3 regions of the Chryseobacterium gambrini genome follow, and region 3 is predicted to be linked to each of the others. Evidence: riboswitches for the same ligand, from Rfam matches in the RefSeq annotation. Region 3 holds a riboswitch; each other region holds the start of a gene.
The links. Region 3 has a riboswitch for cobalamin ahead of PFY09_RS03550 (5-methyltetrahydropteroyltriglutamate--homocysteine S-methyltransferase). Riboswitches for the same ligand answer to the same signal wherever they lie in the genome.

Region 1 (10,461 bases), 1.1 Mb from region 3:
ACCGACCGCGCTCTTTGGATGAAAGTCGGGCAACGCGTCCGTATTTCCGGCAGCACGAGTGTGGGAACGATTGAAAAAATTTCGCGTAATAAAGTAATTGTGAATTACGGAACTTTTAAAACAATGATTGACGCAGACGAACTGGAAAGAATTTAAATGATAACGGTAAAAACTCATATCAGTTTTAAGGATTTTCTGATGTTTCATCTCAAAAGTTCTTTAATAAGGCTTATTGCTTTTCCTTTGCTGATTCTGCTTTTCTTTATTGTAAAACTGTTTGCGGATGGCAATTCTGAACAGGAAATTTTGCTTTCGGCTTCAATGTGGCTTGGAATTATGTTTCTGTTTATCGTGATCCGGTCTTTTTTACGGCTGAAATTTGCTTTCAGTTCCAATAAAAAGATTCAGGAACATATTACATATATTTTTACGGAAGAGAAAATCCGTACAGAAGGAGAAACTTTTGATGCAGAATTTGCATGGAATACGGTTTATAAAGTGAAGGAAAATAAAGAATGGTTTCTAATCTACCAAAGCGCACAGACGATGAATATGGTTCCGAAAAAGTATTTTACGAAGGATGAGATTACCGGATTGCGAAGAATGATTACAGAAAATAATGTAAAAGCAAAACTCAGAAAAGAGTAATGTACTTACAAAATATCTCATGAGAGCGTCTGTTCAGGACGCTCTTTTATTTTAAATTTTATATTTTTACCCCAAACAATAATTTATGAAGACCTTAAAAATGCTGTCCGACTTTCTGCCGATACCGAGCTATACTGTAATTATCCTTTGTTTTTTATTTCCCTTTTTCCTTGTGAAATGCGGTAACGTTACTTTGATGTCTGTAAAGGGAACTGATCTGATAACGGGAGTTTCTAAGCAAAAAATGGACGAAAGAATGAGAGAAAGCATTAAAAAAAGTTCTCCTTATGCATCTTCCGTAAGCAATCAGGAAGATCATTCAACGTCATCCGATGATTCTCAGGAAGAAAGTGACAAAGGTGATATTTCGCCAAATCCGTTTGTTATTCTTTCTTTTCTAATGGCGATTGCGGGAATTGCTGTGCAACTGATGAAAACCATACGAAACAAGTATCTTTATCATCTTGGGGTTTCTTTAACCGGACTTCTTGGGTTTTTAGGATTTTATCTGAGTTTTAAAGCTAAAATGGAAGATATGGAACATACCACAGGAATGGGAATGGATGGAAAAATAAATATTGCGTACAGTTTCGGAGATGCTTTTTATATTGCTGCCGTTTTATTTTCAGTTGTTTTTGTTTTCTTTGGAATCTATTCTTATCTGTTTTTTTCAAAAAAAGATCTGGAGAAAATTTAACGATATTTGGTTATCAGTTTCTAAAAAATTTCAGATTTTTATTCTTCTGAGAGCTTAAGATATTTTAGTAGAAACTTTATAATCAATTGATTTAACTTTGGTTGAATTCAAAATTAGTTTAAACAGATATAATATATGGTTAAAAATATAAGAATTCTCTGGATTTTCTATGTAAAATTATTGATTCCTGCTGTTCTATTTTCTTTGTTGATGAATACCCTACTTGGTTTTACGGCTGACAATTTCGGATTGTGTTTTTTGGTATTTTTTCCGGCTTTTCATTATCTTATTTATGAATTAAGATTTAAAAATGAATATTTTTTCTTTGCCAATTTCGGGTTTTCAAAAGTTTTTCTTTGGATCTTCACTTTTTCAGCAGGGGTAATTGTTAATGTGATTACAAAATTGATATGAGCAAATTGCATGTTGACAGTGTTACAAAATCTTTTAACGAAAAGAAAATTCTGAGAGATATCTACATGGGTTGTGAAGCAGGAAAGATTATCGGATTGCTTGGAAGAAACGGTACGGGAAAATCTACTCTTTTAAAAATTATTTTCGGAACAGAGAAAGGCGATTCTCAGTTTGTAAGAGTGGATGATAAAATTTTACAAAACCAAATGGACAGGAAAGGAAGGATTGCTTATTTACCTCAGCATTCTTTTCTTCCGAGGGGTGTAAAAATTAAAAAACTGATCTCACTTTTCTGTAATAAAGAAAATGCAGATCAGCTCACTGGATCAGATTTGTTAAAACCTTTTTTAAATGAAACTTCTGGAAGTCTTTCCGGCGGTGAGAAGAAAATTGTTGAGGTTCTTTTAATTTTATATTCCGATTCAAAGTTTATTCTTCTGGATGAACCTTTTAACGCTTTATCTCCAAAAATGATTGTTGAAATTCAGAGAATAATTAAAGAACAATCACAACAGAAAGGAATTATCCTCTCAGATCATCGCTATAAGGAAGTGTTGGAAGTTTCAGATGAAATTTATCTTCTTTCTGATTCTTATTTAAGGCAGATTAAAGATTTAAAAGAATTGCAACGGCACGGTTATCTTCCGGTTTCCTATTCAGATTAATTCAGAAGAATATTTTTTTCCATTTCCCTACCGTATTTCTGCTCATTTTAAACTTAATAGCCAGTTCAGTATTGTTTAAATTATTTTTTTTCTGGTAATCCAGAATTTTCAGAATGGTAGATTTATCATATGATTTCAAATTCTGATCTGTCTTATTGGGTTTTAAAATATTATTGATCTCTAAGACTTCTAAGAAATCCAATTCTCTTTTCTGAAGGATTGGTGTACACTGATCCAGTTTTTCAGGATATTTCAATGCAACTAAATCACTATAAATCTGCTTGTAGTCCGGAACTGTTTTCTTTATTTTTTTCTCTTTGATATCCATTTGTAAAGTGTTGTGCTAGGAATTTTGTATTTTTCATAGATTTCATGTCTTGATAGTTTTTTTTCTTCCATCAATTCGAGGATAAAATCAATGATTTCCTGTGTGTAGATATTTTTTCTGAAACTGGATTTTAAGGTCTTCTTTTTATTAAGTGCTGATTTTAAATTGGAAGAAGGGGGTGCATAAAATATTAAATGCTGTGTGTAAAGTCTAAAGAAATCATAATTAAGAAGTTTACTCCACTTTAGTAAAAGTGCACTGTCTATGTGTGAAGAATCATACATTCTTAGTATATCTTTTTCTCCGAGATTAAAATAATTACAGATGTGGGAAATTTCCATCCCACATTCTGTAACCTTAATTTCAATAAACTTACCAATATGGATGTCCTTGAAATTCATTTTTCATCAATGTGTATTATATTTACTATTGTCCTGTAATCTGTTCGATTTTAATAAAAACTTTTTGTTTGGTAACCTGTGTTGCAGTAGCCGAAGGATCCATCCCTGCCATTACAGTCGCTATGTAAGCTACTTTGGAGGTTGTGGAAGTATCAATCCAGGAATAGTATCGATATTCCGGTCCGCTGTTGCTGGCATTATAGATTCCCGGATTACCCCATGCTCCTGCATTAGAGGTAGATAATGATCTCCAGGTATTTCCGTCTCCTCCACCAGGAATCTGTGAAGGAACCACTAAATTTCCTCCGGCATCTGTAATCTGTCCACCATAAAATGTAGAGTAATTCCACATAATGGTTTTTGCTGTACTGGAGTTATTTCGCAACTGTACATTGTTTTCTGCTCCGCTTGCTGTAGATGTTAAGTTGTTTGTTGCCGTTGCCGTGGCATTCTGAACAGAGTGTCTCATAAAAACTCTTACTGTATAAAGACCATCCGGCGTTTTTGCTTCTACTACAAACCCTTTTACTCCTGTATCCGGATCTGTAATAAACTTCATGTAATCCATCACAGCTACTGTTTTAATGTCAGCATTCACCTGAGTTCCTACGGTAACTGAGCTACAGCCTGTAAGTCCCGAATTAGCGGTAATAAAAGGAGTCAGATCAAATGTAATCCCAACAGGTGACGTTTGCGAAGCAATAGGAGTTCCCTGTACCGCAAATACCAAAGAACCTGATCCTGCTTCCAGTTTTCCGCCTGCAATTGTTGCTGTAATTCCGGGATTTCCAACGGAGTATAATGTAATTCCGCTGTACTGACCTCCATTTGATCCGGAATATGGTATTTTCATAATAGTTCCGGAAGTAATCGCTGTAGGAGTATTGCCGTCAATCAACTGGGATGGATCCAACGCCGCCGCGTTACAGTTTAACACAGCAACTGCGCTAACCGGAGAAGTGTCTTCTATCAGTCGCCACTCGCTTCCATTCCAAAAAACATATCCTGAATAACTGAATCCTGAATTTGTTCCTAAATTATAGAGAAGTAAGCCTTTTGCAGGATTAGGAATGGTTGTAATGTCTGTTCTTGATGTCAAAGCCAATCTTGGAACAAGAAGACCTTTTTTGTTTCCCGAGGTCAGCTGATCAACATTCATGTCGAGTATAGCGGAACCGTCAGGATTTACCGTACCAATACCTACACTTCCATTACTCTTAACAACAAAGTCGTCGGAAGACTGTACATCTGTTGGTGCGTTGTTCGGATCATTCGTTGTGGCAGAAGTAGATTTGCCGTCTACGTGAAATACACCTTGCGGTTTCGTGGTATTAATACCAACCTGAGCAAAAGATTTAAATCCCAAAACTGTAAAGGAAATGAGAAGAAATAATTTTTTTTTGTTCGTCATAATATATGTTTTTTAAGGGGGTTCATCAGATATTTATATTAACAATTATAAAGCTTAAATTTTTATTGTAATTTTGCTAACTGAAAAACACATTGCAAATATAAAGTCACTTTATCGAGTCTAAAACAAAAGATAAATGATAAATGGCTTTTCATTGCAACTAATATAAACTACTGATAATCAAAATAATTAATAAGTGATTTTCTGAATTTTATTATATTAGATTGGTATGGGGAAAAAAAATATTGAGAGCGAAGTGCTTAATCTGAAAAGAGAGCTCGCCAACAGATACGTCTATATACTGGGTGTAACTTTTATTACATTCATCCTGGTTTTCTCATTTTATATGAAAGATCCGGTAATGGTTTATTATCTCATCGGAGGTTTTTTTTCATTACTGCTTCCTTTTTATATAGTAGGCAATAACTATGATGTTCTTAAAGTCGTAAAAATTTTCATTATTGTAATGCCGCTCTACAATCTGTTTATCATATTCAGATTTTGGAATATTTCTGTCTGCAGTCTGATATGGATTGTTACATTGCCATTCTGGGCTTATACTTTTTTTTCTAAAAGAGAAGTTGTTTTCTTTACCGTATACGCCATTTTTCTTATAAGCTTTTGCTGTATATTTGCCGGAAACGATTATTTCGGATATCCTTTTAATGATCTTGAAAAAGGACGTCTTACAGATGCTTTCATCCTTACCGTCAATCTGATACAGATATTTTTAGGAACTTATTACAAAAGCCAGATTCAAAATTTAAAGAATAAAGATATATTTATTGAGAAGAAGATTTCCAAACCCGTTCCGGTTGCAGATAAAGATTTACAACTTGCGGAAAATATTTTTGAGAAAATAGACAATGAGGTGATTGGCAATAAACTCTTCAGAAATGCAGATTTAACGATTTCTGAGCTCAGCAGTACGATTAAAGTGAATAACAATTATATTTCCAAAGCCATAAAAATCAACGGATTCGATAATTTTAATCATTACATCAATACGCATCGAGTGATATATGTAAAAGATAAATTACAGAGTGATGAATTGAAAACGATGACTTTAATGCATATCTATTCTGAAGCCGGATTTAAAAATCAGTCAACGTTTAATAAAGTATTCAAGAAAATAGAAGGGGTAACTCCGAGTGAATATATACAGAAAACCAATACAAAGGTTTCATGACAGTTTTTTTAATTTAAATTAGTTTAGATACATTCATCAGTTTACTTTTATACTTTTGAAAAGTTTAAACAAATTTTAATTTATATATTTGAACTGTCAAAAAATTTCATGATGATGTCTCTACGTAAAGCATTTTATCTTTCAGTTTTCGGTGTTTTTTCTTTTGTGTTGGCGAAAGGTCAGAATAAAGTTCCTTTCGGTGTTGTAAAAGCTGAAGAAGGTTATGCAATGGTGCGCGTTCATAAAGACGACTACAGAAAAATCGTCGATAAAATCCGTATGAAAACAGGAGATGTTTTTATTTACGAAAAACCTGCACCGGGAGAAACGGAATGGATCTGGATAAAATATCCTGAAAAAGAGGACACGGAAAAACCTTTCGTGAGATACGACAGCATTACTAAAGAAGGTATGGTTAATAAAAACCGTGTGGTTTTTGTAGATAAATTAGCACCATTTACGCCTTCAAAATCCAAGAACGGAAAATCTCTGATCTTTACAGACGATACCAATCCTAAAATTCCGGGAAATCAGAGAACAAAAGTCATCATTGATGTTTATCCTTCCTATGCGCACATCAAGAAACAGGAAAAAGATGCCAATGGAAATATTATTAAAGTTGACAAAGTAAAAGCCTGGGGTATAGGAAAGGAATTACCTGAAGGTTTAACCGAAATAAAATCTGTACGCGTTCAGCAGCCGGGAAGAGGTTCTGTTTTTGTAAGAGACGCCATTAAAAATATGTTTCAGCCTACAATGGATTTCAATAATGTTGGGGTAACCGCCATCGACAATGATCATATTTTTCTATATATGATTAACGGTTCCGGTGAAAACCGCTATACAACGATCTGGACTATCAAACAGGGAAAAGCCGAAAGCCAGATCATCTATAAAACTCCCGAATAATTCATTAATAATCATTATTTTTGTACCCGAAAAGCATCCGTCTTTAACTCTTTTGTAAAGTCTGTTACTTTTCAGGAAACTGGTTTTGCTTAACTGCAGATTAAAAGGGAATCGTGTGAAAATCACGAGCTGTCGCGCAACTGTAAGTAACTGAAGTCTTTATTAAAATCCACTGTGCTGGTCATGGGAAGGAAATAAAGATGTTACAAGTCAGGAGACCTGCCTTTTTCTTCATAACAAAAAACTTTCGCGATTTGAAGTTTGTTGATCTAATGGACACTCAGAGATTTCTGTCTCTGCTTTTTCTGTTGTTCTTCTATTTTTCATCTCGCTTTAATTAATAATGATATATGACTACAGAAGAAAGAATTGAAGCATCTGAAACCCGAATTTTCAAAGCGGTTTTCCCGAACACAACCAATCATTACGATACCCTTTTCGGAGGTACAGCGATGCAACTGATGGATGAAGTGGCATTTATTGCTGCCACCAGATTTGCAAGAAAACGCGTGGTAACCGTAAGCAGCGATAAGATTGATTTTAAAAGATCGATTCCTGCCGGAACCATTGTTGAACTGATTGGAAAAGTGGTTCACGTCGGAAAAACGAGTATGAAAGTAAATGTGGAAATTTTCACGGAACAGATGTATTCGTATGAAAGGGAAAGAGCGATCGTAGGCGATTTTACTTTTGTAGCGATTGATGAGTTTAAGAAACCTATCCAAATCTTATAAAAAGGTTCCGGCGACCTTCTGTCGCCGGAATCCAATATTTTCAATGTTCTTTAAGGCGGTTTCGGCGGGCAAAGCCCGCCGAAACCTTTCTATTTCAATACCTTTTCAGTTTCCAAATTTTTCAGCAGCAACAATTGAAAAGCCTCTCCCAATTCATCTGAAGCTCTTACAATGGCATTTTCCAGCATATTTCTTATTTGCTTTTCCGTGACTCCGGCTTCCGTCCAGCTTTTTCCTGAAGTATGGGAATTTAAAATAAAAGGCATAATGCGGTCGATCGCGCAGGCGAAAATTGCATCAGGAGTCTGCTCTTCCTCAAATTCCTGCCAAAGATTAAAAAATTCGGAGCGCAGCGGTTCGTCTAAAATTCCGAAGATTTTCTGAGCTGAAACTTTCTCTCTTTCAAATTTCCCAACCATTGCCGCTTCATCAAATATGAAAGTATCTCCTGCTTCAATCTCCACCAAATCATGAATAGACAACATTCTGATTACCCTCAACAAATCGATATCTGCTCTGTTTTTCGCATACGGAAAAAGGATCTGCGCCAGAATAATAATCTGCCATGAATGTTCCGCCGTATTTTCCCTTCGTGAATCGTCTGCATTGTAATTTCTTCTTTGTACATTTTTCAGGGCATCAACAGCCAGAATAAAATCGATTTCCTTTTGTATTTTCATTGTATATATTATTTAGACGTCATTATTCCTCAATCATTTAGAATATTTTTTATCCTTTTTACTTAAAAAATCCACCTGACTTTGTTAAAGTTTCTACACAAAAGAAAAAAATATTGGTTTAAAAAATATCAGACTTTCATGCTTATGAGAACGCTGATTATTTTGATAATGAATTTATGATAAATCTTTCGTTTCTTTTATGGTTAAAATTAAAAAAAGCATAAAATTAAAATGATAAAACAGGTAATACAAAAATATGACTTTTAGCTTTAAACATATTTTAATTCAGAGATTAGTATTACATTTATTATAAATATTCAACATGACCCCAAATTACAATTATCCTACAGAAATTAAAGGAAAAAGAAAACTGTATTCACTTTTATACGGAATAAACAATCCTTTAGAAGTGATCAGCGGAAATCATAACATTGCAGGAGACACTTTTCATCTTAAAGCCAGCATAACGAACATCGATTTTATCTTTTCTCAGGATAAGGAATTTATTGAATATATTCTAAAGCAAAACCATAAAAACTATTATAAATCTGATATACAATCGGTTATCTTAGGAAAATATATCGGGAAAGGACTGCTTACCAATAACGGGAAAGACTGGCTGAAACAGAGACGACTCATCCAGCCGGGATTCAGTAAGATCAAAATCTCCAACTTGGTTGGCATTATGAAGACTGAAATTGATAAAGCATTTCAGGCTTTTCCACAGGAACCGGAGACTGATTTGTACGACTTCTTTCACACTCTGGCTTTCAACATTGTTGCTAAAACACTTTTCAGCTCGGATATTGATGAAGAAAGCGTAAAAGAATTAGGAAAAATCATTACCGAAGTTCAGGAAGTCTTTGCGAAAGAAGTAAGAATTCCTTTGTATAGCCAGATGATAAAAAGTCTTGGGATAATTGATAAAGTGATGAGAAAAAGCAATGAGGGAAAAAATATCATTAAAAATGTTCTGGATAAAAGAAGGAGCTCAGGCGAAGAAAAAAATGATTTGCTGGATATGCTTATTCAGGCACGTTATGAAGATACACAGCTTCCGATGTCTGATGAACAGCTAATTGATGAAATGCTCATTCTTTTCGTTGCAGGACACGAAACCACCGCCAATGCTTTAAGTTTTATCTTTTTCGAGATCAGCCGGAATCCTGAAGCTGAACAAAAGCTAAAAGCTGAAATTGTTGCAGAAGGTGAAAATGCTTTTGGTACAGAAAGCTTAATGAAAAAATCCTTTACCTCAAATATTATCAAAGAAGCAATGAGACTGCATTCTCCGGCTTGGGCAATCGACCGACAGGCTCTGGAAGACGACAGCTTTAAAAATTACTCTTGGAAAAAAGGAACTTTAATAATCCTCTATATTACAGGGCTGCACAGAAACCCGAAGTACTGGAATGATCCCGATTCTTTTATTCCTGAACGTTTTGATGATGAAAATGCCAAAAACTTCGCCTACTACCCTTTTGGAGCAGGACCGAGACTCTGCATAGGAGAACACTTTGCCATGATGGAAATGGCTCTTATCGTCCGTAGATTCTACAAAAACTACAGCTTCGTATCATATCAGAAAGAATTAAAGAAAAAAGCTTTGGTTACTTTAAGAACATTGAGCCTAAAAGGTAAAATTGTTAAAAATATGATCTGATTTTCATAAAATTCTCATTATATAAAATTTCTCATTAAAAATAATTAAACTGACTATCAATTAGTTAAACTATTTATTTATATTTTTTCACTACTTTGTATTGCATAATACCATTTTAATTACATATCTTTGTAATGTAAAATCGAAACAGGTACAACTAGCTAGGTTCCGGGTTTCGAAAATTATGTAACTAATTAACAAAACTTATTAAAGATGAATACTGAAAATACCAAAGCGCAAATGCGAAAAGGGATTCTGGAATTCTGTATTTTAAGTCTCATCAATCATCGCGAAATGTACGTTTCCGACTTAATCGATGAACTGAAAAAAGGAAAACTGGATGTTGTAGAAGGAACACTCTACCCTCTTTTAACTAGATTAAAAAACGGCGAGTTTCTTTCATACAGATGGGAAGAATCTACAGGAGGACCTCCGAGAAAATATTACCAGATTACCGAAAAAGGTAAATTATTTTTAGATGAACTTCAAAACACCTGGAACGAATTAACCAATTCAGTTAACCAAATCACTCAAAAAAATTAAAAACAAAGCTATGAACAAGACACTCTCAATAGGACTCGCAGGTTTTTCTTTTACCATAGAAGAACACGCATACATAAAACTTAGCGATTACCTGAATGCTCTGAGAAGCTCTCTGGATGCTTCGGAAGCAGATGAAGTAATGCATGACATAGAAATCAGAATGGTAGAAATCTTCAAAG
Region 2 (10,461 bases), 780 kb from region 3:
AAATCAATCAAATATATAAGAAAGTCAATGCAGTAATTGCATTGACTTTTTTATTGAATTAATGATGTCTCGTTCCTTTATGATGATAGCCGACATTTTGGGGATGAGCTTCATAATTTTTCTGAATTCTATCATTCTGGAAATTCCGGTTTACAGATTTTTCTGATGTTTCAGGGGTTTTGAAATGTACTTCTTTTCCGTTTTTGTACATTTTACCATCTGTGGTTAAATAAGTTTCATCCTTCTTATAGACTTTGCCGTCTTCTCCTGTGAAAATTTCAGGTTCATTCTTTGAGTTTTTCATCTTTCGGCTAAGATAAACCAAAGTCCCGCCGGTAATTAATGCCAGTGCAATTTTTATTTTGTGATTCATAATGGTGATTTTCCAGAATAAGACAAAATATCTGCCAAATGTAATTTTAATACATTCTAAATTTTTATTTTCAATATTACTTAAAACCATTCAAAATCATCTCATTTTCAATAAAAAAACAAAGTTTAATCTTGCATACCATTCTACGCATAATTAAATTTAACAATTCCGTAATTTTTTATTGATAAATTTATAGTAATCTTAAAGTCTAAAATCTTGACATGAAAAAACGATTACTAATGATTGTATTTGCTTCTGTTTTAGCAAATGCTCAGGCTCCTTCGGGATACTACAACTCTGCTAACGGACTTTCCGGCGCTTCCCTGAAAACGGCTTTAAGCACCATTATTACGAATGGACATCTTGACAAAGGCTACAACGGACTTTGGACGGCGTACAAAACAACTGACATCGACAAGAACTATGAGAATGATGGTTCTATTCTGGACATCTACTCAGAAAAACCTGTAGGTACAGATCCTTACAAATTTACACCGGTTACCAACCAATGCGGAACTTATTCGGTGGAAGGAAATTGTTATAACCGTGAACATATTATTCCTCAGAGCTTTTTTAACGAAGCCTCTCCTATGGTTTCAGATATTCATTTTATCAGAGCTACAGACGGAAAAGTAAACGGAATGCGCTCTAATTATCCTTTCGGAAAGGTGGGAACTGCAACGTTTACTTCAAAAAACGGTTCTAAGCTTGGAAATTCTGTTTCTTCAGGTTTCTCGGGAACAGTGTTCGAGCCTATTGATGAATTTAAAGGTGATGTAGCAAGAATGGTATTTTATTTTGTTACGAGATACCAAAGCAAACTCTCCACGTTTACATCCGGAAATATGTTGGGCAGTTCTGCTTTTCCGGGTTTGCAGACTTGGGAACTGAATGTTTTATTGGCTTGGCATAATCAGGATCCCGTTTCTCAGGCGGAAATTAACAGAAACAATGCTTCTTATACTTATCAGGGAAACAGAAATCCTTTTATCGATAATCCTAACTACGTGACCCAAATCTGGGGCTCCGCTTCTGGTTCCGGAGGTACATCTACTCCACCAAGCTCGTCAAGCTGCGGTAACGAAACATTTGAGACCATTCCTTCTGAAAGTTCGGCTTCTTATTTAACAAGAACATGGACAAATAATGGGATTACATGGACAGCAACAGATTCCAGAACAGATCAGACGATCTCCACCAAAGCAATCACCATTAGAGACGGCGCATTAACATCGAGCAGTTCAGCGAATGGAATTGGCTCATTAACGGTAACTACCCAACTGAAATTTACAGGTTCCAATGACACCTTCACCGTTAAAGTAAACGGAACAGCGGTAGGAACCGTACCTTACAATACCTCTGCAACAACAACCACTATAAGCAATATTAATATTTCGGGGAATGTCGTTATAACTTTAGAAAACAATTCTACCACCAACAGAGTTGCTATTGATAATCTGAGCTGGACCTGTTATTCCGGAACGGCAAGACAGGTTCAAAGTATTTCTTCCGAATTAATTTCAGATCAGAATACATTACAGATTTCGCCTAATCCTGTTTCCAATAATGAAATTTTTGTGAAAGGAGAAACGCAGAATATTAAGAAAGCGGAGATCTACAATCTTCATGGAAAAGCAATGCAGACCATTGATCAGCCTTTTAAAAACAGTAAAAATTCTATTAAAATTAAAAATCTGGAGCAGGGAATTTATATTCTAAAATTAGACGCTTCTTCATTGAAGTTTATTGTGAAATAAATTTTCCTTTAAGAAATAATAAAGCCTTCTCTCAATTGAAAGAAGGCTTTTATTTTATATGAATTTCATTAAAAATTAACGATTCTGTAATTTTATATTTATAAATTTTATGGTAATATTACGATCTTAAAAATTTACCATGAAAAAACAACTATTAATGTGGGGATTTGCTTCAGTTTTGGCAAATGCTCAGGCTCCTGCGGGTTATTATAATTCTGCCAACGGACTTTCCGGAGCTTCTCTGAAAACAGCATTGAGTTCAATTATTACGAACGGTCATCAGGACAAAGGCTACAACGCACTATGGACGGGTTTTAAAATAACCGACATCGACAAAAATTATGAAAACGACGGTTCTATTTTAGACATTTATTCTGAAAATCCTACCGGCGCAGATCCTTACAATTTTATTCCTGTAACCAACCAATGCGGAACGTATACAGAAGAAGGAAATTGCTATAACAGAGAACATATTATTCCTCAGAGTTTGTTTAATTCTGCTTCGCCGATGTATTCCGACATCAATTTCATCAGAGCAACAGACGGAAAAGTAAATGCCATGAGGGCAGATTATCCTTTTGGAATCGTAGGAACTGCGACTTCGCTATCGTCTAACGGTTCTAAACTTGGAAGTTCTGCTTCACCCGGATATTCTGGGATTGTTTTTGAACCTGTTAATGAATTTAAAGGGGATGTTGCGCGTATGATTTTTTATTTTGTAACCCGCTATCAGAGTAAGCTTGCTACATTTTCTTCGGGAGATATTTTAGGTAATTCTGCTTTTCCGGGATTGCAGACCTGGGAACTTAATGTTCTGCTGGCTTGGCACAATCAGGATCCTGTATCTCAGGCGGAAATCAACCGGAATAATGCTACCTATGCTTATCAGGGAAACAGAAATCCTTTTATCGATAATCCGAATTATGTAAACCAGATCTGGGCTCCCGCAGATACACAGGCTCCGACAACCGTGACAGGGCTTAGTGTTTCCGGAACTACTTCAAGCAGCATTTCGCTTTCATGGAATGCTTCAACCGATAATGTCGGGGTTACGTCGTATAATGTATATATGAACGGAAATTTACAGGCAACAGTAAGCTCCACTTCTACAACCATTTCCGGATTAAGTCCTTCCACTACTTATCCTTTTTATATTGTAGCAAAAGATGCTGCTGGAAATTCATCTCCGAACAGCTCTATCGTTTCAGGTACAACCAATGCTCCGATCGATACACAGGCTCCTTCCACTGTTACCGGTCTTGCGGTTACGGGAACTTCGCCAAGCAGCATTTCGCTGTCGTGGAATGCTTCGTCAGATAATGTTGGCGTTACTTCGTATGATGTCTACATGAACGGAAGTTTAAAAACATCGGTAAGTGCAACTTCTGCGACTATTTCAGGCTTAAATGCTTCCACAACTTATACCTTTAATGTGATTGCTAAAGATGCTGCAGGAAATTCTTCAGCCAACAGCTCTACAGTTTCGGGAACTACGGATGCGGTTCCTCCTCCGACAAATTGCGTCTATGAAAATTTTGAAAATATTCCTGCAGGTACAACAGGATATTTAACGAGAACATGGACAAACAACGGCATTACGTGGACAGCAACGGATGCAAGAACGGATCAGACGATTTCCAACAAAGCGATTACAATAAGAGACGGCGCGTTAACTTCAAGCAGTTCAGCGAATGGAATTGGATCACTGACTGTAACTACTCAACTGAAATTTACAGGTTCTAACGGAACTTTCACCGTTAAAGTAAACGGAACGGCTGTTGGAACAATTCCTTACAACATCAGTGCGGCAACTACCACAATAAGCAATATTAATATTCCGGGGAATGTGGTGGTAACTTTAGAAAATAATTCTACCACCAACAGAGTTGCTCTTGATGATCTGAGCTGGACCTGTTATTCGGGAATGGCAAAGCAGATTCAAAGTATTTCTTCCGAATTAATTTCAGATCAGAATACATTACAGATTTCGCCTAATCCTGTTTCCAACAATGAAATTTTTGTAAAAGGAGAAACGCAGAATATTAAGAAAGCGGAGATCTATAATCTTCACGGAAAAGTAATGCAGACAATAGATCAGCCTTTTAAAAACAGTAAAAATTCTATTAAAATTAAAAATCTCGAGCAGGGAATTTATATTTTAAAGTTAGATGCTTCTTCATTGAAGTTTATTGTGAAATAAATTTTCCTTTAAGAAATAATAAAGCCTTCTCTCGATTGAAAGAAGGCTTTTATTTTTAAATTAATAAGAAATTACTGTCCCATCAGTTCTCTCATTCTTTCCTGCATCAGTTGCGGGTCTTTCATAGCGTCCCAGCCAAGAGTAGAAATCATGACAACAACGTAAACTACGTATAAAATACTTAATACAATTCCGATGATTGCCATTATTTTTCCGGCATTCAATTGTCCGTAATTTGAATAAGCTGTCGGATTTTTTCTGTAAAGTTCTCCGTCTTTTTTGGCCAGAACCAATGCAATGATCCCTGCAATAAGTCCCGGAAGTCCGTAACAGCAACATCCGATAATTGATACAATTCCTAAGATTAGTACCGCCGTTGCATTAGGTAATTTTTGTTGTTCCATAGTTATAATTTAATTGATTAATGTATAGGTAAGTATAAATGTTTATAAAAATAAGAAGTAACCATAATGACGGCATTGATAATCGCAAGAAAAACTAAAATATTACTGTAATTCCGTTTTCTGTCTACAAAATTGAGGAAAACCGTTCCGAAAAAAAGCAATAAAGTGTAGACTGCAGGAAACATATGAAATGCTTCGCCAAATCTGCCTTCAAAAACCATGACGATAGCTCTCTGCGTTCCGCACCCAAAACAATCGATTCCAAAGAATTTCTTGATGGGACAAGGCAGCATAAAGTCTTCTATTTTCATTGTAATATATGGTTATGATTCTCAAATATATAAAAAAATTATTTAGAAATTTTTGCTCTTAAATACTGATGCGGAAAGAAGCATTCTTCATCCATTTCAAAAGAACCCTGAACTGCGATGTAAGGATTTCTTAAGCTTTCTCTTGCGATAAATATTAAATCTGCCTCTCCTTTCTGCAGAATTTCCTCTGCCTGATTGACTCTCGTAATTAATCCTACAGCTCCTGTTTTTGTTGCTGAATCATTTTTCACCTGTGACGCAAGCGGAACCTGATAGCATTCGTGAACCGGAATTTTTACTCCGTGAATATTTCCTCCACTGGAAACATCAACAAGATCTACCGAATGGTTTTTAAGGATTTTAGCAAGCTCGGCACTGTCTTCTATTTCCCAGCCGTTTTCTGCGTATTCTGTTCCGGAAATTCTTACAAATAAAGCGACATTTTCATTTAATTCTTCATTCACGGCGTCTACAATTTCAATTAAAAACCGTATTCTGTTCTCGAAACTTCCGCCATATTCATCGGTTCTAATGTTGGAAAGCGGTGATAAAAACTGATGGATAAGATAACCGTGTGCCGCGTGAATCTCTATGACATCGAAACCTGCATCTACAGATCTTCTTGCTGCCTGTCTGAAGTTTTCAACCTGTTCTTTAATTTCCTCAATGGTTAAAACATGTGGAATTCTTTCGGTCGGATGATACGGAATCGGACTTGGTGCGATGGTTTCCCAGCCTTCTTCAATAGGGATCTGTACATTGTTCCATGCAGATCCTTTTCTTCCGGCATGCGCAAGCTGAATTCCTATTTTGGTTTCTGAGTTCTGGTGTACAAATTTTACAATTTTCTGGAGTTTTTCTGCCTGTTCGTCGTTCCAGATTCCCATACAGTGATTGGTAATTCTTCCGCGGGGTTCTACTCCCGTTGCTTCAACGATGATTAATCCTGTTCCGCCCTGCGCTCTGCTTCCGTAATGCACAAAATGAAAGTCGTTGGCTAATCCGTTTTCGGAAGAATACATACACATTGGAGACATTACCCAACGGTTTTTCAACTCAACATTTCTGAATCTGATTGGAGTGTATAACATTTTTTGATCTGATTTTTAAAATTTTTAAAGAATGTGATGGTGTTGCCCACCTCATGAAAAAAAAGTAAATTTATCCCCCTTTTTTTAAACCCACAATATATGAAAAAAGAAACTCATATCAGTTACGAATATTTTAACAATAACGCTGAACTGAACGATATAGAAAAAAAATTATTTGCAAAAGCGAAAGAAGCGCGCGAGAATGCTTATGCTCCCTACTCTCATTTTCTGGTTGGCTGTTCTGTGCTTCTGGAAAACGGAGAGATCTACACCGGGAACAATCAGGAGAATGCGGCGTATCCTTCGGGGCTTTGCGCGGAAAGGACTGCTCTTTTCTGGATCGGGGCAAATTTTCCGTCTGAAAAAATAAAGAAAATCTTTATTGTAGGCGGACCGAAGGAGTTTTCTGAGAAAAATCCGCCGATTCCACCATGCGGATCGTGCAGACAGAGCATTATTGAATATGAAACGAAGCAGAATGAAAATATTGAGCTTTATTTTTCTAATCTGAATGATGAGGTGGTGAAGGTACATTCTATTAAGGATCTTCTGCCGTTTTATTTTGACGGTACTTTTTTATAGTTAAAATGTTTAAATAATAGTAAATAAGAATTCAGGTTGGATTTTCGCAAGGGCGCAAAGTTGTTTAAGATAGTATGCTTTAAGGCGCAAGGATTTTATCTGCGATAAAATTTCATCAGCATTATAAAAGAAAATTTTTAATTTTCTCCTTGTGTCTTAAAAGAATAGAAATTTTATCAAACCTTTCACCTTAGCGTTTTTATTTTTATTTTAAAAAGTTTAAACTCCTGGCTGGATTTTTATTTAAGGGAAAGTTTTTTAAGAAGGGACTTTCTTTCATCACATAAGTCACATGAGATTTTGAATGATGCGTATTTAAAATAGAAGAACCCATTAGTTTTTGAAAATCTTTGATTTTCTTCCTTAGTGATGCTTATTTTAAAGTAATTAAAAAACTTGCTTAAACTTTTTTCCACAAAAAATGCAAAAGATTTAAACACTTTAGTTTTTTAAGTTTAATCCTTGAAATGGAAAAAAAAGAGCACATAAGTTAAAAAAAATCAGAGATTTTTTCTCTTTGCAGACTTTTGAAATACTTAAATAAATCCAATAAAGTTTTTTGTCTTTTTTGCGGCTAAATTTAAAATGAATTTAAAGAAACTTAAAGTAAGTTTTTAATACATTTTAAATAATTCTGGCTGAAAATTATTATTTATTTTTCAATAGAATCTGAGTTTTATAAAACTGTTTATTTTCTGCGGTTTTATTTTCCTAGCCCAGATTGAGCGGCATGTCTGAGCTCTTTTTTGGATTCGGCGGCGGCTTTTGCCGCCGCCGAATCCAAAAAAAGCGAGTAGCGAAAGCTGGAAAAAGCTCCTGATCTTGTTTTTTTTTGCAACACAACAAATCATTGTTTTATTAAAAAGATACTTAACGGCTATTTTTTTTGTCAATAAATTAAAAAAGTTATCTTTGCAAAAATTTTGGTTTCCATTAATTTGGAATGAAAAGGGAATTGGGCGAAAATCCCAAACTGTCCCCGCAACTGTAAATCGCATATAAGATTTCTACGATAAACCACTGTGAAAACGGGAAGGTGTAGAAAGCGAAAGTCAGGAGACCTGCCAAAATGTAATCTTAAAAACATTGCTTTCGGAGGAAAAGTAAAATAGGAATGGCATTAAAAAGATCTTTAGTACTGCTTTTTGCATCATACGGTTGTTTTCTTTACGCGCAGGAGAAAGCTATTGACACCGTTTATGTTTTTGACAATCAGATGAATAAGGTGAAACTTTTTCATCCGGTTACTACAATTACTCCCAAAGACATCGAAAAAAATTCCGCCAATCTATCTGAAACGTTACGTTTTCAGTCGGCTGTTTATATTAAGGAAAATGGCCGCGGTGCGGTTTCTTCACCTTCTTTCAGGGGAACAACGGCGCAGCAGACTGCTTTTGTGTGGAATGGAATTAACATCAATTCTGTTCTTTTAGGACAGGGAGATGTTAATAATATCGCGATTTTCGGTTATGATGCGATAGAAGTGAAAGCTGGCGGCGGAAGTGTGGTTTACGGAAGCGGAGCAATAGGAGGAAGTATTCACCTTAACAATGAACTGAAATTTAATGAGGGTTTTCATGCAACTTTACATAGTGAAGTGGCTTCTTATGAGACGTTCCAGAATCATTTTAAAACTTCTTTCAGCAATTCAGATTTCAGTTTTAAGGCATCCGGAAATTATTTCATCAGTCAAAATAATTATGAGGTTCCTGAGAAGCAGTATATCAACCGAAACGGTAAATATTTTAACGGTACAGCGAATATAGGTTTTAGCTATAAAATTGCCCGAAATCAGAAAATCTCGTGGCAAAGTCAGTTGTACGACGCGGAACAGAATTATCCTATTTTCACGGAAAACGGCAATCGTACGAAATATGCAGCGCAGACTTTCCGAAGCCTTCTTACCCACGATGTGAATTCGAAATCGATTTCAAACAGCCTGAAAGCGGCTTACACGGAAGAAAATTTCCAGTATTTCGGAGTTTTTGAGGCTCCTAAAACCAGTGGCGGAACGGGAAAAATCCTGATTTTTAAAGATGATTTCAATTATTTCATCACGCCTAAACTGAATGTTAATCTTATCGGAGAGTTTCAGATCAATAAAGGGGAAGGCTATCAATTCAGAATTGAGGATGTAAAGAGAAATATTTATTCTGTTGCAGGATTGTTGAGATATTTCCCTACCCAAAAGCTGAGACTGGAAGCCGGAATCAAGAAGGATTTTATTGAAAATATAGAATCGCCTTTACTCTATTCTTTTTCTGGTAAATGGAAGGTTTCTGACTGGTACAGTTTAGGGGCAAGTTTTTCAAAGAATTTCAGATTTCCTTCTTTTAATGATCTTTACTGGAATCCGGGCGGAAACTTGGATCTGAAGGCTGAAACGTCTTTGCAGACTGAAATGAGCCACGAATTGACGTTTGGAAAATTCATGTTGAGTATCACGCCTTATTACATGAAAATAGAGGATATGATCCAATGGATTCCTACTTCTATGGGATATTGGTCACCAAGAAACGTAAGAAATGTTGAGTCTTATGGTCTTGAGTCTAAAATTGGGTTTCAGCACAAGTTTTCTAAAGAACATTCTTTAAAAATAAATACGGGATACAGCTATACGAGATCTGTAGATCTTGAGACGAAAAATCAGCTGATGTATGTTCCTCTTCATAAGGTTTTCGGGAATGCAGATTATCAGTACCGATTTATGAATCTGTATGTTCAGGGAATGTTTACGGGTAAGACTTTTACCACTTCTGATGAGAATAACGATTATCTTATAAAACCATATTTCGTCCTGAATGCAGGATTGTCTGCAACTGTTGCCAAAAAGTATACTTTAGGATTGAGGGTAAATAATATTACCGACGAGATTTATGAAACGATGGCTTATTATCCATTACCTAAAAGAAACTACAGTTTTTACATCAACTTAAATTTTTAAAATCAATTATTATATTATGAAATTCAACAGACTTTTTCAGCTTTTACTGGCTTTGATCCTTGTGATTAATGTTTCATGTAGTGATGATGAATATGTAATGCCGTCGCGAGGTGATTATGAAAACGGATATTTTATTGCGAATGAAGGAAACTTCGGAACACCTACAGCGAGTGTTTCTTTTATTTCTAAAGATCTTTCTGTATTGGAAAACGATATTTATAAGAAAAATAACAACGAAAATCTGGGTGATGTTTTACAGACGATCACATTCAGTGATGACAGAGCTTTTTTGCTTCTGAACAATTCTAATAAAGTACAGGTTGTTAACCGTTATAATTTCAAAAAAACCGGAGAAATTACAGCTCAGTTGGATAATCCTAGATATATGACGATCAGCAACGGAAATCTTTATGTTTCTAACGATAAGTATAACGGAGGAAAATATGTGAATGTTTACAAGCTTTCTGATCTTTCTTTTGTGAAGAAAATTCCTTTCGCTTCCACTTCTACAGCGGAAAGAGTGGTAGAAGCAGGAGGAACGGTATTTGTGCAGAATGCTACTTACAGCTACGGAAGTACGCTTACGAGAATCAATACTTCAACCAATGAGATCATCAACACGGTTGCTGTTCCTAACGGTGAGATCGAAAAAACCATCAGTTACAATAACAATGTGTATGTAATTGCTTCAGGAGCATCTAATTCTTACATTTATGAAATTTCTCCTGCAGGAACGATTACAAAAACTACAACTTTAATCGGTATCGCCAATGCAAGAAATCTTGAAATTGATGGTGGA
Region 3 (10,461 bases):
CGGTTGAAATTGAAGTTCAGAACAGAGGAAACCTGAAAGCGGGTATGTACGCGACAGCAACATTTAAAACAAACAACGGAGCAGAAACGCAGAATATGTTAACCGTTCCTGCAGAAGCCTTTGTAAACGGGGTAAGCTCCGGACAATTATTTGTTGTGCAGAACGGAGTGGCTAAACTCATCAAAGTAACCGTTGGAAAAGTATATGGCGATAAAGTTCAGGTTTTAAGCGGGCTTAATGGAGGAGAACAGGTGGTTACAAGCGGACAGATCAATCTGGATAACGGATCTAAAGTAAATATCATAAAGTAGAAGGTTTATGAAGTTAGCAGAAATATCGATTAAAAGACCATCGTTGGTAATCGTATTGTTTACGATCCTTACGTTGGGAGGTATCCTGAGTTACACACTCATGGGATACGAATTGATTCCGAAGTTTGAAACCAATATGGTAACCATTTCTACGGTGTATCCGGGAGCTTCACCCGCAGAGGTGGAAACATCCGTTACCCGAAAAATTGAAGATGCCGTTGGTTCTTTGGAAAATGTGAAGAAAGTGGAATCTTCTTCCTATGAAAGTTTATCCGTAATTATGGTTCAGCTGAATGACGGAGCCGATGTGGATTATGCTCTGAATGATGCCCAGAGAAAGGTAAATGCAATTCTGGCAGACCTTCCGGATGATGTAGATGCACCGTCTCTTAATAAATTCTCTCTGGATGATTTACCGATCATCACCATGAGTATTTCATCAGACAAATTAAACAATAAGGATCTTTACGACCTTTTAGATAAAAAAATTGAGCCGATTTTCTCCCGTGTAAACGGTGTTGCTCAGGTTGACCTTGTAGGTGGACAGGAAAGAGAAATTCAGGTGAATCTTGACGAGAAAAAACTGCAGGGTTACGGACTTTCTATCGGAGATGTTCAGCAGGCAATTCTTTCTTCAAACTTAGATTTCCCGACAGGTAGTCTGAAAACCAGAACCTCAAAATCTACCATCAGATTATCCGGAAAGTATAAATCTGTAGCAGAAATGAACAATCTTGTGGTTTCCAATAAAAACGGAGCGCAGGTTCGTTTGTCTGATATTGCTACGGTTTTCGATTCTCAGAAAGATGTGGAGAAAGTAGCAAGATTCAATCAGTTTCCTACCATCTTAATGCAGGTTAAAAAACAATCTGATGCCAATGCGGTTGCAGTATCTGAAAGTGTTCAGAAAACCATTGAAACCGTTCAGGAAGCGTACAAAGTTCAGGGTATAAAAGTAAAAGTGGTAAACGATACTACCGACTTTACCCTTGAATCTGCGAACCACGTAATTTTCGATTTATTCTTAGCGATTATTCTGGTGGCAATTGTAATGTTATTATTCCTTCACAGCATCAGAAATGCTTTCATCGTAATGGTTTCCATTCCGGCTTCATTGGTGGCAACGTTCATCGGAATGAACTTAATGGGATATACGCTTAACTTAATGAGTTTACTGGGGCTTTCTCTGGTGGTAGGTATTCTTGTGGATGACGCGATCGTTGTACTGGAAAACATTTACCGTCACATGGAGATGGGGAAAAGCAAAATCAGGGCAGCCTACGACGGAGCTTCGGAGATCGGATTTACCGTTGCAGCGATTACTTTGGTAATTGTGGTAGTATTCTTACCAATTGCCATGAGTTCAGGTTTGGTAGCTAACATTCTGGCTCAGTTCTGCGTCACGGTGGTTATTGCGACATTGCTTTCATTATTGGCTTCATTCACCATTATTCCATGGTTGTCTTCAAGATTTGGTAAGCTTGAGCATTTAACAGGGAAAAACTGGTTCGAAAAATTCATCCTTTGGTTTGAAGGTTTAATCGAGAAATTCACTCATTGGATCACAGGAATTCTTGAATGGTGTTTAAAAACTACGTTGAGAAGAATTTCTACGGTAGTGATTACATTTATCGTTCTGATTTCTTCTTTCATGTTGGTGGCATTCGGATTCATCGGAGGAGAATTCTTCCCGCCGATCGACAGAGGACAGTTCCTTGTTCAGATGGAATTACCGAAAGATGCAACCGTTGAAAAAACCAATCAGCTGACTTTAGATGTTGAGCGATTTTTAAGAAATGACAAAGATGTTGTAGATTTAATTACAACAGTAGGACAGCAGTCAACCGGTTTTGGGGGAGCTCAGGCGACAACCTATCAGTCAGAAGTTCAGGTAAATTTAACGGATAAATCTGAACGTTCTGAAAGTACGAACATTAAAGCTGCGAAAATAAAAAGAGCTTTAGAAGAGAAATTTACTGGAGTAGAATTTAAAACTGCCCCAATCGGAATCATGGGTGCTGAAAATGCACCGATTGAAATGGTGGTAACCGCTCCGGATAACGCAACAGCCGTAAAAGAAGCAACGAGAATATTAGAATTGCTGAAAAAAGTTCCGGGAGCAGTAGATGCAGAATTATCTACAGACTCAGGAAATCCTGAAGTTCAGGTGAATATCGACAGAGATAAAATGGCTTCTTTAGGCTTGAATCTTTCAAGTGTAGGACAGACGATGCAGACTGCATTCAACGGAAATACAGACGGGAAATTCAGAGCAGGAGAATATGAATATGACATCAATATCCGTTTCGGAGATGCCAACAGACAGTCTATTGATGATGTTAAAAACTTAATGTTTACAAATCCTCAGGGACAACAGGTACGTCTTAGTCAGTTTGCTGAGGTTAAAATGGGATCTGGACCAAGTTTGCTTGAGCGTAGAGACAAATCGCCTTCTGTAAAAGTAAGAGCTAAAGCAGTGGGTAGACCAGTAGGAGACGTTGCCAACGAATGGGCAAAACAGTTCATGGACAGCAAGAGCAAACCTGTAGGAGTAGATTACATCTGGAGTGGAGATATGGAAAACCAGCAGGAAGGTTTCGGTACGTTGGGAATCGCTTTATTGGCGGCTATTGTATTGGTTTATCTGGTAATGGTTTCATTATACGACAGTTTTGTGTATCCTTTCGTGGTATTATTCTCAATTCCTCTGGCGATGATCGGGGTAATGGTAATTCTTGCCTTAACAGCGAATTCACTGAATATCTTTACGATGTTGGGGATGATCATGTTGATTGGTCTGGTTGCGAAGAACGCAATTTTGATCGTCGACTTTACCAATGCCAGAAAAGAAGCCGGAGCCAATACACACGACGCTCTGGTACAGGCGAATCATGCACGTCTTCGTCCGATCCTGATGACAACGATTGCGATGATCTTCGGGATGTTGCCGATCGCATTGGCAACAGGAGCAGGAGCGGAAATGAACAAAGGTTTGGCATGGGTAGTTATCGGTGGTTTAACATCGTCTCTATTCCTTACCTTAATTATTGTACCAGTAGTTTACTCTTTATTTGATTCAATTCTGAGAAGAATGGGCAAACATAAAAAAGTAGATTATGAAGCTGAAATGAAAGCCGATTATGAGCACAGAGAACTAAGTGAAGATGGCTTTACTCCAAAACATTTAGATTAATATAACACCTTAATTAACCGAAAACCGTATCAGTAATGATGCGGTTTTTTTATGTCATTGCGAACAGACTGAAGACCTGCAAACGTAGTTCTGAAGCGACGACGCAATCTTAAAAAAGAAAAGAAATATGATTGCTCATTTGCTGAATAAAAGCCTTTACGATCGAAAAGTATGTTCAATAATTTAAAAAAGACTTGCGACCCTTTTGCGTTAAAATTAAAATTTAATTGATTATCTGTTATCAATCATAATGCTTGATTTTAACGCTAAGCACGCAAAGACTTTTTATAAACAAACTGTTTTTAAGGTTCGCAGAGGCGTTAAAACTTAACTGAGATCGCAGAGGTTTTTATTCTGACAAATTACGGACAATCAAAAAAATTTAATCAAATAAAAAAAGCTTCCAAAATTAATTGAAAGCTCTTATTTATTTGTAAATAGGGGATTATTCCGCCATTGCTTCATAAGCTTTTCTGTACACAAAACTTCCGTAAATATGTCTTCTTGCAAAACGGCTCGGAGAATCGGAATTCACCATTTTGATGTAGGTATTTTTCGGAACTCCAAGATATTCGTACATATTTCCGTTCAGGTGCTGCACTTTAAGAACCGATTTTTCCAGATAAAAATCCTGAATATTAGATTTCGTAATGGTTTCAGTATATTCTTCTTTGTATTTTTCCTGCGTTTCCGGATTGATGCTTACCAGAAAATGATAGGCTTCAATTACAGATTTGCTTTTTTCTTCCGCTTCCTGCTTTCCTGCTTCATCATTGATGAATTTATCTGGATGAGTATCTTTCATCGTATTCCTGTAGATGGTTTTTAATTCCTTCAGTGTTACATTTTTATCAACTTCCAGAAGCTTTCTGTATTCGCCTAATTTTTTCATAATGGATGATCCTTATTTCGGGGTGCAAAATTAAGGAATTTTATTGGAACTTTTGTAAGTTGTTCAGAATTAAATTATTGTTCTTTTTCATAAATAACGGCAATGAATTTTGCAGGAATCCATTCTCCTTTTTTGCTGTTCTTGTCTTTTAAATCTTTGAATAGAGTATAAGGACCATTAATTGTCATTGTATATTGGTCCCTATTTTTTAAATTAAATTCATTTGCTATGTAGGAAATGCTAAATTTTTTGCCATTCACAATTTTTTCAATTTGCGGTCTTAAATAGTCATCAATTGCTTTTGGGTACAGAAATTTTTCATTTTTAGGAAATTGTAATTCAAAAGATCCCTCATAAATAAACGTTGGTTTACTTACATACAAAGTTTTTTCTTGCTTTAAAATTTCTGAATTAAATTGATTGAATTGTTGCTCATCTTTAAATTCCTTTTCATACCATTTATAAGTCAAAGGATATTTTTTTGCTAGTTTTTCTAAAATAGAAACATCAAACTTATAGCTTTCACCATTTGTATGTGCATGATGAAGAGCAGGACTAATGGAAACTCTCCTAACCTCCTTATTTACTTTAGTTAAAATAATACTAAAAGTATTTTGCTCCCATTCATTTTTAGTATTGTCACCATATTCAACAGATTCGATTAGGGAATCAACTACTTTTTTATCTGTAATTAAAAAATTATACTTTTCATAAGTTTTATTTTTATCCCACTTAGGATACATTCCAATTATTTTAACAGAATCTGTAGTTGTTAATTTATCAGATTTTAAAAGTTTATTTTGGCTATAAATATTTTGATTTATTGCTAAAATAACTAACAGAATAATTTTTTTCATTTTCATTAATTAAAACTTTTCAAAATTATTTATTTTCATGAAAATATTCATAGGCTAATCCTTCTAAATCTCCATTTTCAGAAATTAAATTATCATTTTCATCAAATATTTTAAAACTTTGCTGTGAATCTCCAATACTTGCGGAACCATCTAAACCTAGTAAGATGGTGTAAAAAGTATTTGTCAAAAGATCAGAAATTATATCCTTCAATTTTTCAGTTTGAGTTTCATTTAAATTTAATTCTTCAACTTTTAATGAAACAAGAGTTCTATATTCTGCTTGATTATCAAAATATGAATTAAGAATATTTTGTTTTTCTTGGTAGAAGTTTTTTACGAATTCTTTGGTGGTCATTTACTATTTATTTTCTAAAGTTTGTATTCTCTTTTCAGAATTCTTAACATTTAATTGCTCTGTTTTTATAAGAGTTTTCAGAATTTTTAATTGCTTGTTGTTCTCAGATAGTTCTTTTTTTAAGTTTTCGATTTCGGATGAATTTGAATCTTTAAAAAGCTGAATTGCACTTATAATTAAAGCTATGATAGAAATGATTATAGTAATTAAATTCCATTTTTTAGATTCCCATAAAATTTTTCTTTGATAGATAGAGTGATCTCCAGATTTTATAGCTTCTAACCCAAATTTTGTTATATCGTAATAACCTTCTCCTTTGCGAATAAAATAGTCATATCTTAAACCTAAATTAATTGTATTTTCAATGACCTTTATATCATCAATATTTTCAGGGTTGATAGCTAATTCTTTATAATAATCCCGAACATAAAAAGTCGTTTTTCCATCTAGTAATTTAAATAACTTATTAAGTTTTTGTTCGTGTTCATTTGTCATAGTAAAAATTTACAATACTAAAATAAATAATATTCTTCTAAATGTTATATTCTTTATAAAAAACAGGAGCCCTGAAGCTCCTGAAAATATCAATATCTAATGAGTTTGTACAGCAAATAATTTACTTGCCTCTTTAGAAGCCTCTACCATTGCAATCAACGCTTTTTCCGTTTCATCCCAATGGCGGGTTTTCAAGCCACAGTCGGGATTTACCCAAAGTTGCTGTGCTGGAATAACTGCTTGTGCTTTTTTCAGCAATACTACCATTTCCTCTTTCGATGGAACTCTCGGCGAATGAATATCATAAACTCCCGGTCCTATTTCGTTCGGATATTTGAAATCAGCAAAAGCATTCAGCAGCTCCATCTGGCTTCTGGAACATTCAATCGTAATAACATCCGCGTCCATATCGGCAATATTCTGAATGATATCATTAAATTCCGAATAGCACATATGTGTATGAATCTGCGTCGCATCTTCCACACCGCTCGCTGAAATTCTGAAAGCTTTCACTGCCCATTGAAGATAATGCTGCCAGTCAGATTTTCTCAACGGAAGACCTTCACGAATTGCAGGTTCATCAATCTGGATAATTCTGATTCCTGCTTTTTCCAAATCATTCACTTCGTCGCGAATAGCTAGTGCAATTTGTTTACTCGTTAAAGATCGCGGCTGATCATCACGCACAAAAGACCATTGAAGAATAGTTACTGGTCCCGTTAACATTCCTTTCACCCATTTTTTCGTTAAAGATTGCGCATATTCAGACCAGTAAACCGTCATCGGATTCGGTCTGTACACATCATCGTATTGTTTGGCATTCAGTTCACCCTTTTTAAATTTTGCCCTCCAGTTTCTAACTTCTTTCGTCTGTGGAAATGAGCCAATTGTAGTTGTGGGGAATAAAGGAAGGTTGAGAATATCCTTTTGAGAAATTTTTCGGATGCTGAAAGGTTTGTTTCTTTTAGCATCTTCCTCGGTAGTTACATCTACACGATCCTTCACTTCGCTGTTATGAATTAGAGGTGATGTTTTGCGGCTTTCCAATGGCTTTTTTATTTTCAGCTAAAAGCAGGAGTGTGGAATAATCCGGATTTTCTGCGGCTAATTTTTTCAGGGTAACCGTTTCAGAGACTTTCTGTTTAGCAAAAGCCATCCATTGTTTAATTTCGGAGGATAAAACACTTTCGTTGTTCTCCAGATCAAGATCAGAAGGGCTGTGAAGCAATGAGCAGGAAGGAGCAATTAAAATTCTTTCCGAACCTATTTTATCTGTTGCCTGTCTAATGAGGCGTAGAGATTTTTCGAAATCATTTTTCCATATATTTCTTCCGTCAATTACGCCTAATGAAAGATGCAATGTTTCCGGAATTACTTTTAAAACTTCCTCCAACTGTTCCGGACAACGAACCAGATCGAGATGCAGCACATTTACAGGAAGAGAAACAGCCAGAGAAAGATTATCTCTTAAACCTTCAAAATAAGTAGCTACAATGATTTTCAGATGAGGAAACTGTTTTCTTATTTCGGTATAAATCAGACTGTAAGTTTCTTTTGATTTTTCATCCAGATCTAATGCTAAAAATGGTTCATCAAACTGGATGTATTCTGCTCCGTGAGTTTCAAGCTCTTTAAGAATCTGAATATAAACAGGAAGAATTTTCTGAGTCAGCTCCAGCTTATTGAAACCTTCCTCCTTTTCTTTCCCAAGCAGAATATAGGTTAACAAACCTATGATCATAAGTTTTGCATTTATTCCCACTTGTTTAGCATCCAAAAATTCGTTGATGATTTTACGGGAGAACAGCTTAAATTCCTGATTTTTATGGAATTCCGGAACAATGAAATGATAATTGGTATCAAACCATTTTGTCATTTCCATTGCAGTAATGTCCAGGCCTTCTTTCTGAAAGCCTCTTGCCATGGCAAAATAGAGATCCGTTTCAGATTTTTTAAGAGCAATCTCTTCATAACGTTCAGGAATAGCGCCTAAAGTTAACGTCATATCCAAAATCTGATCGTAAAAAGAGAAATCATTACACGGAATAAGATCAATTCCTGCTTCCTGCTGAAGCTTCCAATTGTTTTGTCGGATATTTTTCCCGACGTCCAGCAATTCGTCTAAAGTGATTTTGCCCGACCAATACTGCTCGCAGGCTTTTTTGAGTTCTCGGTTGCTACCAATACGCGGATAGCCAAGAATGTGCGTTTGCATTTTCTTTAAAACTTTTAAATTAAACAATAATTAATGTGTATAAAAGTTCTTCTGATGCTTCGCAATGCTTTTGTATAAGGAAATAGAATGGAGAGGTAAAGATACAGTAAGGACGCAATTTTCCCTTTACATAAGAGAATGCTCTGAAATTTTATCGTTTTGCACAAAGCTTTTTTCTCAGCAATAAGATGAAAAATTTTTTAACCGTATCTTCTGAAGCAGATGCAAAAAACAACTGCTGTATTGATGGTTGGCGAATATTTTTTCATTCTTAAAGTAATAAATTAATATTAAAAACTTTGCAATTAAAATCAAATTAAAATTTAGATTGCTACGTTCAAAAAAGTATCATCTGTCTGACCAAAAAAACTCCAAACCGCGAGAGCATTGTCAATTCGGAACAGGCAGGTCTCCTGACTTGTAACAGCTTTTATCATCCTTCCCGTTTGCACAGTGGATATACGTGGATAAAAACCTTTAGAGTATTACTTACAGTTGCGCGACAGCTCGTGATTTTCACACGATTCCCTATTAATCTACTTTACGTAAAACCTTTTCCGTTTGATGAAGTATGTAAAAGAACTGTTTTCTAAACAAATGTAGGAATTATATGTTTATTTTTTAAGTAATTCAGAAAATTATTCTGAATGAACAGTTATTTGGATTTTTTCGAGAATGTATTTTACAATGAGCTGTAGTTGCTTATCTCAATCAAATTTAAATCCGGATCTCTGAAATAAACCGATTGTATTTTTCCCAAAGCTCCGGTTCTTTCAACAATTCCTTCGATGATCTCAATATTCTTTTCCTTTAGTTCCTGTAAAACTTCATGAATATCGGTTTCGGAAATAAAACAAAGATCCGCAGAACCACAAGTGGGATATTCAGCTTTCGGTTCAAATTCTTTTCCTTTTTGATGAAGATTGATTTTCTGATTTCCAAAAGTCAGTGCTTTTCTGTTTTCTCCAAACGTCACCACTTCAAAACCAAGAATAGAGGTGTAAAAATCTACCGTTTTTTCAATGTCTGCAACTGTTAAAACGAGGTGATCTATATTTTTTATTTTCATGTTTGAATTGCAATTATTAAAGACTATTAAAAGGAATTATTTTTTCTTCAGTTAATTTTTTCTTCAGTCGATCAGCATACTGGTGCGCAAAAGTTTCTTTTTCAACTTTAGATAAAGCTGAGTAGTAATCATCGCGAATTTCTTTTGCCTCATAATCTTCATCACTTTCAAAAGGTCTTTTCACAACTTCTAAGTAATGAACATAATGCCCGAATTCATGCAGTAGAGTTCTGTACAATTGGGTATTTCTTGAAGGCTCTAAATTTAACTGAGAAATAAAACTTCTCTTATTTTGTGTAAAAATATGTCCGTCTCCTTTTAATCTTTCAAATTCTTTCTGATCTTCGATGCTTTGTTTTTTAGACCATATTAACTTTTTGTTTAAATCTATTGAGTCTAAAATTATCGCCGGAAAATATTCGTTTTCGTACTCAAAGCTGTAAACAAGTCTTCCCCAAACCGGCGATATTATTTCCTCCTTTCTTTTCGGTTGGCGTAAAACAATAAACTTTAAATCTCCGTAATCTTCTTTAGGAATATTTTCGATTATCTTTTCAAGATCAGAAACAGAACAGGAGTGATAACAGTTTTCGCGAAGCTCTTCAATGATAAATAAAAATTCGTGTCCATTTATTATTTTAGATTCTTTTTCATGCTTACCAATTCTTTCGTAAAAAGACTTTAATGTTCCGTTAGGTGTTGAAATTTTCAATTTATTATTTTGACTGAAACCTTGATTTTCGGTTCCTATATTTCTATTTCTTCTGGTCGCATTATACATTTTCAGAGCGTAATTATTTTTCGAGATAATTTACATCAAACCATCCTTTATTAAACGTTACTTTTACCGTGTCATTATTCTGAAGATCAAAAATAGATTTTAAACCTTTTGAAACTCTATAGTGGTTAATTTTTTGAAGATCCTCTTTATCATGAATATAATTTTCATTATTCAGCCAAAAAACTTTCTTTTCTTTATCATGAATTACTTCGTAAGTTTTATTGATTTCCGTATTCTTCGTTTTTGAATTGATTAAAAGCAAAGCATTATCCACCAAAGAATGGAATCCGAAA

Region 1: linked by a shared signal. The riboswitch ahead of PFY09_RS19560 (acyl-CoA thioesterase) and the one ahead of PFY09_RS03550 (5-methyltetrahydropteroyltriglutamate--homocysteine S-methyltransferase) in region 3 are both predicted to bind cobalamin.
Region 2: linked by a shared signal. The riboswitch ahead of PFY09_RS07000 (TonB-dependent receptor plug domain-containing protein) and the one ahead of PFY09_RS03550 (5-methyltetrahydropteroyltriglutamate--homocysteine S-methyltransferase) in region 3 are both predicted to bind cobalamin.

Annotation. Positions count from the first base shown of each region.
Region 1 covers NZ_CP115857.1:4,225,102-4,235,562, reverse strand. The annotation lists gene PFY09_RS19605 (endonuclease MutS2) at 1-156, shown strand, start outside; gene PFY09_RS19600 (YcxB family protein) at 157-648, shown strand; gene PFY09_RS19595 (hypothetical protein) at 734-1,345, shown strand; gene PFY09_RS19590 (ATP-binding cassette domain-containing protein) at 1,756-2,424, shown strand; gene PFY09_RS19585 (helix-turn-helix domain-containing protein) at 2,426-2,752, opposite strand; gene PFY09_RS19580 (transposase) at 2,728-3,153, opposite strand; gene PFY09_RS19575 (hypothetical protein) at 3,179-4,564, opposite strand; gene PFY09_RS19570 (helix-turn-helix domain-containing protein) at 4,794-5,753, shown strand; gene PFY09_RS19565 (hypothetical protein) at 5,868-6,662, shown strand; cobalamin riboswitch at 6,726-6,903, shown strand; gene PFY09_RS19560 (acyl-CoA thioesterase) at 7,013-7,396, shown strand; gene PFY09_RS19555 (HD domain-containing protein) at 7,486-8,076, opposite strand; gene PFY09_RS19550 (cytochrome P450) at 8,399-9,739, shown strand; gene PFY09_RS19545 (PadR family transcriptional regulator) at 9,953-10,282, shown strand; gene PFY09_RS19540 (PspC domain-containing protein) at 10,293-10,461, shown strand, end outside.
Region 2 covers NZ_CP115857.1:1,568,695-1,579,155, forward strand. The annotation lists gene PFY09_RS06965 (hypothetical protein) at 59-373, opposite strand; gene PFY09_RS06970 (endonuclease) at 595-2,130, shown strand; gene PFY09_RS06975 (endonuclease) at 2,270-4,330, shown strand; gene PFY09_RS06980 (CCC motif membrane protein) at 4,402-4,734, opposite strand; gene PFY09_RS06985 (DUF2752 domain-containing protein) at 4,752-5,045, opposite strand; gene PFY09_RS06990 (NADH:flavin oxidoreductase/NADH oxidase) at 5,084-6,136, opposite strand; gene cdd (cytidine deaminase) at 6,236-6,718, shown strand; cobalamin riboswitch at 7,626-7,801, shown strand; gene PFY09_RS07000 (TonB-dependent receptor plug domain-containing protein) at 7,833-9,662, shown strand; gene PFY09_RS07005 (DUF5074 domain-containing protein) at 9,679-10,461, shown strand, end outside.
Region 3 covers NZ_CP115857.1:792,374-802,834, reverse strand. The annotation lists gene PFY09_RS03580 (efflux RND transporter periplasmic adaptor subunit) at 1-311, shown strand, start outside; gene PFY09_RS03575 (efflux RND transporter permease subunit) at 319-3,504, shown strand; gene PFY09_RS03570 (KTSC domain-containing protein) at 3,950-4,396, opposite strand; gene PFY09_RS03565 (hypothetical protein) at 4,471-5,253, opposite strand; gene PFY09_RS03560 (hypothetical protein) at 5,279-5,608, opposite strand; gene PFY09_RS03555 (hypothetical protein) at 5,612-6,103, opposite strand; partial or broken gene PFY09_RS03550 (5-methyltetrahydropteroyltriglutamate--homocysteine S-methyltransferase) at 6,200-8,318, opposite strand; cobalamin riboswitch at 8,705-8,889, opposite strand; gene PFY09_RS03545 (VOC family protein) at 9,001-9,387, opposite strand; gene PFY09_RS03540 (hypothetical protein) at 9,404-10,099, opposite strand; gene PFY09_RS03535 (hypothetical protein) at 10,182-10,461, opposite strand, start outside.